3 regions of the Pseudoalteromonas sp. SG45-3 genome follow, and region 1 is predicted to be linked to each of the others. Evidence: predicted binding sites of a transcription regulator. Region 1 holds the regulator's gene; each other region holds the start of a gene.
The links. The regulator LexA, encoded in region 1, represses DNA repair genes until DNA is damaged. The targets are predictions, from matches to a motif close to TACTGTATNNNNATACAGTA.

Region 1 (3,289 bases):
AATCGTACTTTTTGATTTATTGGCAGTACAAGAGGCTTATCAACCTCAAGTAAGTAGTTAGGATTTTTATCTGCAAGATTCGCGATTTCATCTTGCGGGGTAGATAAAATAGAGTAGAACTCTACATCTTCACCCATATATTCATAATGCCATTTCCATTGCGAACCCGTAATTTTAATAGTGAGATCAGCTTTGCTGGCATCTTCCATTGCAATTAGGGTTTTAGTGGCTGGTACTGCCATAGCAATTAAAATAACAAACGGAATTGCAGTCCAAAGTATTTCTACTTTAGTGCTTTCGTGAAATTGGGCAGGTACAGCCCCTTTAGATTTACGGTGATGAATAAGTGCCCAAAACATAATTGCGAACACTATCACCCCAATCACACAACATATTATAAATATGGTCATGTGCAGCTGATATACATTATTGCTTATATCGGTTACGCCTTTGCGCATATTGTATTGGCTGTTAGCCAAAACTGGGTGCGAAAAAACACATAATATAAGCCACAAGGTAGAGGTCAGTTTACCCATGTGACGGCTCCTTTGATGCTATTGCGAATGCAAAGCGAAGAGGCATACGGCTTAAACGCCAATTCGTTATTTTTATTTTTTTAGCCAATCTAATTTAATATTGATTGGTTTTGCTGCGCCAACAACGGGTTTGTGTATATTGTGTGTTCTCAAAACTAAAAAGCTGTGAGTTATTATTAGCTCAGCACATTAACAATTAGCTAAAAAACGAACAACAAGCAAGTTTTAGTATAAAAAACAACCAGGTGATATTGAATAATTAATAAAAAATCGGTAATCAACTGGGCAACAGAAAGTTCAAAATATGAGCAAGGCAAAGGGGTTTAACGCATTCGGAGGGGGAAAATATAAGTGCAAAAAAGTTTACAGCTTAAATAGTCAGTGGGCTGTTTACGCCCTATTTTTAGTACAAATTTTAAAACAAAAATGCGTACTAGTTAGTACGCATTTATAAAACTGCTTGTTTAAAAGCTATTTTTAAAGTCACATCCAATCAGCGTTTCTTATAACGCCAACGGCTAAGCCTTCAATATTAAAAGACTCATTCTCAAGATCTACTTCAATAGAGTCAAAATCGTCGTTTTCAGCATGAAGTAATACTTTACGACCCGCTTTCTCAAGACGTTTTACAGTTACGTCTTCGTCTAGGCGGGCAACAACAACTTGCCCGTTTTCAGCGGTTTGAGTACGATGTACAGCAAGTAAATCACCATCCATAATACCAATATCTTTCATGCTCATACCGTTAACGCGTAGTAAAAAATCTGCAGCCGGTTTAAACATTAATGGATCGATTTTACAGTGACTTTCAACGTGCTCTTGCGCCAAAATAGGTGAACCAGCAGCAACACGCCCTATAAGCGGTAAACCTAATTGTTCTGGCTCTTCTTCTTCAATTAATTGAATACCACGGCTTGCACCTGGTTTCATTTTAATTGCGCCTTTTTTAGCAAGTGCTTTTAAATGTTCTTCAGCAGCATTGGCACTTTTAAAACCTAATGTTTGCGCTATTTCAGCACGTGTAGGAGGCATACCAGTGTCTTTAATAAAAACTTTAATTAGTTCGAGTATTTGAGCTTGGCGGTTCGTTAATGGTCGCATACAACTGGTTTTCCATACAGTACATTTAACTGTGAGTATATACAGTTAAATAAAAATCGCAAATTTAAATTAAGCCTTAAAATAGCTAAAGTAATTTCACTTGTGTACATTTTAGGGATATAACTAAAGCTAAGTTTATAAATGATTAAAAATGCAAAGGAGACATTATGAGTATTTGGTACCAGCCCATCACCTTAGAGCTGTGCAAGCAGTTAGAACAAGGCATTAATGGCCAAGGAACATTAATGAAAACTATGGGGATAGAAGTCACAGAAATTGGCGATGATTATTTGGTTGCCACAATGCCGGCAATTCCTGAGCATCATAACCCAATGGGCATGGTTCACGGCGGTGCTAACGTTGTACTTGCCGAAACAGTCGCCAGCTATGCCGCTAACTTTGTTGTCGATTTTACTAAATTTTACTGTGTAGGGCAGGAAATTAGCGCAAGTCATTTAAAAGCATCTCGCAACGGCACTTTAACAGCAACGGCTAGAGCGTTTCATATTGGCAAACGTAGTTCAGTATGGGAAATAAAAATTACAAATAGCCGCAATGAGCTGTGCTGCGTATCAAAAATGACCGCAGCAGTCGTAGAGCGAAGATAGTTACTTTTCGATTGGGTAAATGGTAATTTCCATACCCGCACCAATCGCAGATATACGCAATAATGTATCTGCATCTAAGGCTTGATTAAAGCACTTAGGAGAAGTCCCTGATTCAAAACCAATATCAAACGTTCTACGTGAACAGCTTAACCATTGCTTTAGCGCATTACGCGAACACGATTCAATAAGCTCACATATATGGTTTATGGCTTTATCAGGTGTGCTCACCTCACCTGTAGCTTCAATACGCGCTAGTTGACGGTATTCGTCTTTGTCATAATGTAAAATCGTCGCGACTTTTTTCAAGTCCGCCACTAGCAAACTAATATCTTGCTTTGATTCAAGCTCAAGATCTACATTTAAAAATTGAATTTCCGACATCGTTTCGTATTTATCCTCTAATAATTTCATTGCAAACTTTAACGCAGTTTTACCGTTATACCAAATCAACTATGCTCTATTAACCACTTTATATGGATATTTCGCAGCTTTTAAGTATTTTTTAGCATTTAAAGCTAGCTGGATATCAAATATTCAGCTCAATTAAACAGATAAGTCATGTTAGGAATTTAAGTGTAATCTTTTTTATTTTTAAATGATTACAGTAAGCTATAGTTTAAACTGCGACAAAATGTCGCAGTAACTTATCCTATTAATGTAATAAACTAGCTTCTAAAAATAATAAGACTAAAACATGAATAAAAAAATATTTAAACATGCTCGCAAGTTACATAAATGGTTAGGATATTTATTAGCACTACAAATTTTAGCATGGTTACTAGGTGGTTTAATTATGAGTGCAATCCCTCTTGATAAAGTTCATGGGGAGCATCTTGCAACACGTACTCTTAATAACCCATTTACGCAGGCTGATTATGTTGCCTCACTTGACGATATTGCCTCTCAGGTGGTTAATCCAACACAAATAATTTTTGAGAACTTCTTAACTACACCACTTATTACTGTCTTTAGTAATAACGAGCAGCAAAGCTTCAATGGAATAACAGGCCGACCATTTGAACCGCCAACTAAAATACAAATTAC
Region 2 (3,289 bases), on a different contig from region 1:
GATATTCAACTAGCCCTAAACTTAGTGCAATGCCAGTCACTAATAAAATACTAATAAGTACACCGCTTTTAAAATCGCGGTATAAAAGCGCTGCAATTACAAAAAAGCTTAATATAGCCAATAATGGGCCTGGGGAAGTAATGTCGCCCAATTGCACTAATGTTGCTGGGCTTGAGACAATAATGCCTGCATTTTTAAGGGCAATTAAGGCTAAAAAAGCACCTATACCTGTTGCGATAGCTCGCTTGAGCACCAGAGGTATGGCATTAATAATCCATTCTCTGACTTTAAATAAGCTTAAAAATAAAAATATACAACCCGACATAAAAACAGCCCCTAATGCGGCTTGCCAGGTATAACCCATTCCTAATACGACGCCATACGTAAAAAAGGCATTTAGTCCCATGCCAGGCGCTAATGCTAATGGATAATTAGCCCACAAACCCATTATAAAACAGCCTATCGCAGCTGCTATACAGGTAGCTACAAATGCAGCCCCTTGGTCCATCCCTGCCTCAGCAAGCATAGCCGGGTTTACAAATACAATGTATACCATAGTGATAAAGGTCGTTAGGCCAGCAACGCATTCGCGTTTAACTGTTGAGTTATTTTCGCTGAGTTTAAATAAGGCTTCAAACATAATAAACTTGTGATAGTAAAAAGTGACGAGATTTTAACATAAAAATTATCTTTTACAGGACATTTTACCTTGCTATATACTAAACTGTTAAAGTAGTTAAAATAATAAATGAACCAATATGCTTAAAACAACACCTTGTGAGCAAGACTTAGAGCAACAGCTAGACAACATTTTAGGTTTTGTTACTCAACCAGAAAGCAGCCCCGCGCCCATTGATAATAAAAAAGATGAGCAAAGTACTATTAATAAAGCCCTATATTATTTAAAAAATAATCAAGCTCCATTGGCTGCAAAATGGATGCGCCTTGCTGCAATGGCAGGGAACCATAGAGCACAGTTTTATTTAGGTTTATTTTTTGTAAAAGGTGAAGGCGTGCCACAAAGTGTATTTCATGCTGTAGCTTGGTTGAGCTTAGCGAGTAGCCAAGGATACGCACCTGCCACTGCAGCGGTTACAGATATACGCAAACATATCGAAACTAAGCGATTTAAAGATGCTCAATGTTATGCAGCAAGTTTGTACGAACAAATTCACCAACTCCAGTTTTCTCATATGATCCCTCGCACGAGTGAAGACACATAAACCAACTAAGTTATAAGTACTGTATACAGTGTTGAAAAATACTGTATATAGTTACAAAGATACTCCTACTCAGTATAAAACCCACAAATTAAAACATTACTCAAAAATTTATTTTTGAAATACCTTCTCAAAAACAAACCTATAACAAGTTGATTAATAAAGAATTATAGATTTAAAAATAAAAAACAATGATCAAAGGCTGAATAACTGTACAAATAAATAGCATAAAATGCTTGCACGAAAGCACTGTATAAACTACTGTATATGAATACTGTATAAAAACCCAGTGAGTGAAATTATGTTACAGCCTATTACCGTAAGAACAGTTAAAAGTTACCAACAAGACGAGCAAAGCGATTGCGTAAATTTGATCCAAATTGAAGATGAAATTTCAGCGACCTTTGAGCTTTTAAAAGTATTACACCAATACAATAGCTCTAATGCATGGACGTTACTAATTGCGCCAGATCATGTACCTAGCAAAGCTTTACTTGACTCATGCTCTATTGATACAAGCAAATTACTTGTTATTAGACAGAAGCACCTAGTAAATTTAGAGTATGTATTAAATTCTGCGTTACATAATGGAAACTTTGCAGCGGTAATTACCTGGACCGATATAGTTAATAACCAACTACTTACAAATCTATCGTTCGATTTAAGTAAAACGAATACAAAACTATACTGTTTTACTAAAAACGCTCAAACAACAGAGATACCACTCGCTCAATAAGCTTGTTAAACTAATGTTTTAGATTCTGTATTATTATTATGACTTCACTCAATACCACATTATGTTTTTGCAGCAGTGGGCACAATTATGCCGATTGCTGCGAGCCGCTTCACTTATCTGTAAAGCAAGCTGACACTCCTGAACAACTTATGCGCTCACGATTCAGCGCTTATGTTATTAAAAATGCAAAATATGTTTATCAAACCTACGCAAAAGAAAAACAAGCTGAGAATCCGGTTAAAGAAATCAATGATTTTGCTAACAGCTGTCGATTTATAAATCTTGATTTAATTGACTCAAGCCATGATGGCGATACTGGAACTGTAGAATTTAAAGCCCAATATTTTTATCAAAACTTATTTTGTGAGCTTCATGAAAAATCGCAGTTTATTAAAGAAAACACTCAATGGCGTTATTTAGATGGCACTATATATCCTGTTGAAGATATTAAAGTAGGCAGAAATGATAACTGCCCATGCGGTAGCAATAAAAAGTACAAAAAATGTCATAGCATGTAATAAATAATCTTATTTAATATTTATCACCTAAAAGGTGTTTTTAAGTGGCAGAGTGATTTATTAGCTAACTAAACTTAAAAACACACTTTGTTACGCCCTTGCATTTTAGACTCATACATTTTTTCATCTGCGATCTGCAACGTGTTTTTGTTATTTACGTATGGTTGTAGGGTTGCACCGCCAATACTAATAGTCACAAAATCATATTCTGAATATTTGTGTAATATTCCTAAATCGGCCACATTCTGTTTAATTTTATCAGCAACACAAATTGCACCTTCAGTGCTTGTATGCGGTAGAACAACTACAAACTCTTCGCCGCCATAACGCGCAACAAAATCGGTTGGCCTTTGCAAACTATTAGTAATAGTTTGTGCTACTAGGTTTAACACCGTATCCCCCTGCACATGACCATAGATATCATTGTATTGCTTAAAATAATCTATATCGATGAGTAATAATGCATAGTCAACTTTTTCTCGTAAGGCGCTTCGTTCCATTTTAGAAAAATGTGCATCAAAATAACGGCGATTGAATACTTTAGTTAAATCATCTAAAAATACTTTTTGATTGAGTAAGTCGTGTTGTAATTTTAACGTTATATGGGCACGAACCCTTCTAAATAGTGTTTCTTTTACAATCGGCTTTTTAATAAAATCAACAGCTCCGGCTTCCCAACACTCTTCTTCTTCGTTTTCAAAGGATGTAACAAAAATAACTGGGATATCCTGTGTTTCAGTATTATTTTTTAATTTTAAACATGTATCAATACCACTCATTCCACCCATACTAATATCGAGTAGGACTATATCGGG
Region 3 (3,289 bases), on a different contig from region 1:
ACAGGTCACGCGCTGCATATTGGCCTGCTGCAATTGCATTAACAGCTTTAATAGTTTGCTCGCTTGCGCCAACTAAACCAATCTGTGTAATAGGTTCAATGCTTTCACCGTGATATTCACGCGCTTCTAATGGCTGCCATAAGGCTTGGCAAGCGCCTAAATAAGCAACTTCTAAAGCATGCTGATAACGGCTATCGCCATTTAAATTTGTTAAAAATAATGCAGGGTTAACACTGCCCGACGCTTTTGCTTCGTTAATTGCTAATTTAGCAGCATCAAAATAACGACGCACGTCGTCGTAATCTCTATTTAACGGACCGGTTGGCGCAAGTACAACGCGCTTGTTTTCAATTACTAATAAAGTAACTTGCTTACCGATGCGAGAATCTACGTTTGCTTGAGCTAAAATAGCATCACGTAATGAGTTATTTGGTAACTGAGAAAAGTCATTACTAATAATAATAAGCGCATCATGAGATGTGCATTCAAGGCTTGCACTAACCGCTTGAGGGTATGCCATAAATAAGGTCCTGTTAGAAAACATAAGCCCCTATTATCGTCGATTTAAATATTGAAGACCAGCAAGGAGCGATGAGCTAATCACATAACCTATCAATAAATGGCAACTTGGAGTTACAGGCTTTACAGCTTAATCGAGAATACTAAGTTGGAAGTTTTGCTCTGGCTCGTTTTTAATGCCAACGCCTATGCCAAGTAATCTTACAGGCTGTTGTAGCCCACGCTGGTAGGCCTTAGTAAGTAGTTGAACAAATATTTCTGTATTTAGCTCGTGGTATACCTGATCGGCAGAGGTCACTACAAAATTTGCAAACTTCACCTTAACACTCAATTTATTAATACGGTTTCGTAACTGCTGTTTATTAAGCCTTAAAACTAATTCGTCTAACAACCTTGGCAGCTCATCTAAGCACTCTTGCAAACTTGTTTTGTTGTACTCGTAGGTATGTTCAACACTCAGCGATTTTCTTATACGATCTGTGGATACTTTACCAACATACTCACCTGCACATTTTTGATAAAGCGACACACCAAAATTACCCACATGTTGCTGCATCCAGTTAACGCCTTTTTCACGTACATCCTTGCCGGTATATAAGCCTTTTAAATTTAGCTTTTCGAGCGTTACTTTGCCCACTCCTGGAATTTTCCCAAGCGGTAATTGCGCTAAAAAGTCATCGACCTCATCAGGCAAAACGACAAATTGACCATTCGGTTTATTTTCGTCACTGGCTATTTTGGCAATAAATTTAATCGGTGCAATACCAGCTGATGCAGTGAGCCCTGTAGCATTGTAAATATCGGCTCTTATTTGCTGTGCAATAAGTGTGGCACTGCCTTTACAAGCGGTGCTGTCTGTTACATCTAGGTAGGCTTCGTCTAAAGAAAGGGGTTCAATTAAGTTTGTATAGCGGCTAAATACTTCGCGTATTTGGTTTGAAGCTTCTTTATATACAGCCATGCGCCCTGGGACAATAACTAAATCGGGGCATAATTGTTTAGCATGATAGTTCGACATAGCCGATCGCACGCCATACTCTCTAGCTATATAGTTAGCGGTTGAGAGCACGCCTCGTCGGCTATTGCCTCCAATAGCAAGCGGTACACATGCAAGTTTTGGATTATCTCGCATTTCTACTGCTGCATAAAAGCAATCCATGTCTATGTGAATAAACTTCTTCATCACCACAATAATAACTGGTTATTTATACAGTCATTATTATAGAATCAAATGTAATAAGCAAGCCTAGGGCCTGTTTATCTTTCGAGGTTAAATTTGCAGCAGTATGTTTGGTATTTAGGCAAGGCAGAGCCTATGTAGTGTGGTTATTCCCCATAAATAGGCGATAACGTAGCACAAATGCCAAACATACGCTGCCCGAAGGGTTCTGCCTAGGGGCAATTTACTCTTTGTTGCTCGGTTTTTACTTAGCCCACTAGGTCACAAACCTCGCGCCGCGATTAAATAGCCCCTAGATTGAACAAATTTTAATCCTGAAAGGTCAACAGGCCCTAGTTAACGATTAAAAAAAGTGTTTATTGTCCTCCGTTCTCTTATAACCACGTAGCCAATACATAACCTCAAATAAAAATCCTGCCAACATTAAAATGATAGCGCCAGATTCATTCCCCATCGCGTAACAGGTAAAAGAGGCTATAAAAACCAAACAAGCTAAGGACCAATTAATTATATTCTGCATATTATTACCTTTGTGTGTGTTTTTGTGTGTCTGTGTAATTTAACTGTAGACCTAAAATTAAACAGGTACAATCATCTTATAAAAAAAACATGCCATTAATTACCTTGAGCTCGTAACACCATGTTGATAATCTAAGTACTTTAAAAATCAAGGGCCAATAAATAATGCAAACGTTTAAAGATCAGCACCCTATTCATACCGATATCACCGTAGCATGGGCTGATATGGATGCGCTACAACACGTAAATAATGTAGTGTATTTACGTTACTTTGAAATAGCCCGAATCGACTTTTTAAATAAAATAAATTTGTTCGACACAATAAGCCCAAACGGTGTGGGCCCAGTAATAAGCGAAAATAACGTTCGCTATAAACGCCCAGTAACTTTTCCCGACACACTCACTGTAGGCGTTACAATTACAGATCTTAAAACAGATCGCTTTACCATGAACTACACAGTTTACAGCCATGCACAAAAAGCAATAACGACTACGGGTGCATCTAAAGTTGTAATGTTTGATTTTACTACAGGGCAAAAAGCCCCAATCTCCGAGCCTCTTTTATCGGCTTTAATCAGCCATGCTCAAAACTAATTTAGTTAAGGAATTTTTATGCAATACAACCCACTAGGTAGCAGTGGCGTAAACGTATCTCGAGTGTGCCTAGGGAGTATGACTTGGGGTAAACAAAATACTCAAAGCGACGCTGATGAACAAATAGCCTACGCGCTAGAGCAAGGCGTAAACTTTATTGATACAGCCGAAATGTATGCTGTACCTCCTTCGCCAGAGACCTATGGTAAAACCGAGGAAATTATTGGCAATTGGCTATCGCGTAATCAGCAAAAGCGCAGCGATGTGGTACTAGCTACAAAAATTGCAGGCAATGGATTATCGTGGGTACGTGATGGCGGCAATATTACTCGCCAAACAGTAATAGAAGCCGTGGATGATTCACTTAAGCGACTTCAAACAGACTACATTGATTTATATCAACTACATTGGCCAAACCGCTCTACCCCTCACTTTGGCAGACAATGGCCCGGCACTCTTAAATTTACCGACGTAAAT

Region 2: a site for LexA is predicted at 1,480-1,499, ahead of H5126_RS08875 (SulA-like leucine-rich domain-containing protein). Genes of this name have one in related genera too.
Region 3: a site for LexA is predicted at 1,715-1,734, ahead of dinB (DNA polymerase IV). Genes of this name have one in related genera too.

Annotation. Positions count from the first base shown of each region.
Region 1 covers NZ_JACJEN010000016.1:12,568-15,856, reverse strand. Annotated here, with positions in the region: gene coxB (cytochrome c oxidase subunit II) at 1-536, opposite strand, end outside; gene lexA (transcriptional repressor LexA) at 1,020-1,637, opposite strand; gene H5126_RS15955 (PaaI family thioesterase) at 1,805-2,245, shown strand; gene H5126_RS15950 (hypothetical protein) at 2,246-2,626, opposite strand; gene H5126_RS15945 (hypothetical protein) at 2,940-3,289, shown strand, end outside.
Region 2 covers NZ_JACJEN010000005.1:291,271-294,559, forward strand. Annotated here, with positions in the region: gene H5126_RS08865 (NCS2 family permease) at 1-640, opposite strand, end outside; gene H5126_RS08870 (tetratricopeptide repeat protein) at 759-1,223, shown strand; gene H5126_RS08875 (SulA-like leucine-rich domain-containing protein) at 1,522-1,956, shown strand; gene H5126_RS08880 (YchJ family protein) at 1,995-2,474, shown strand; gene H5126_RS08885 (diguanylate cyclase) at 2,549-3,289, opposite strand, start outside.
Region 3 covers NZ_JACJEN010000004.1:75,774-79,062, forward strand. Annotated here, with positions in the region: gene H5126_RS06445 (leucyl aminopeptidase family protein) at 1-520, opposite strand, end outside; gene dinB (DNA polymerase IV) at 650-1,702, opposite strand; gene H5126_RS06455 (thioesterase family protein) at 2,384-2,812, shown strand; gene H5126_RS06460 (aldo/keto reductase) at 2,831-3,289, shown strand, end outside.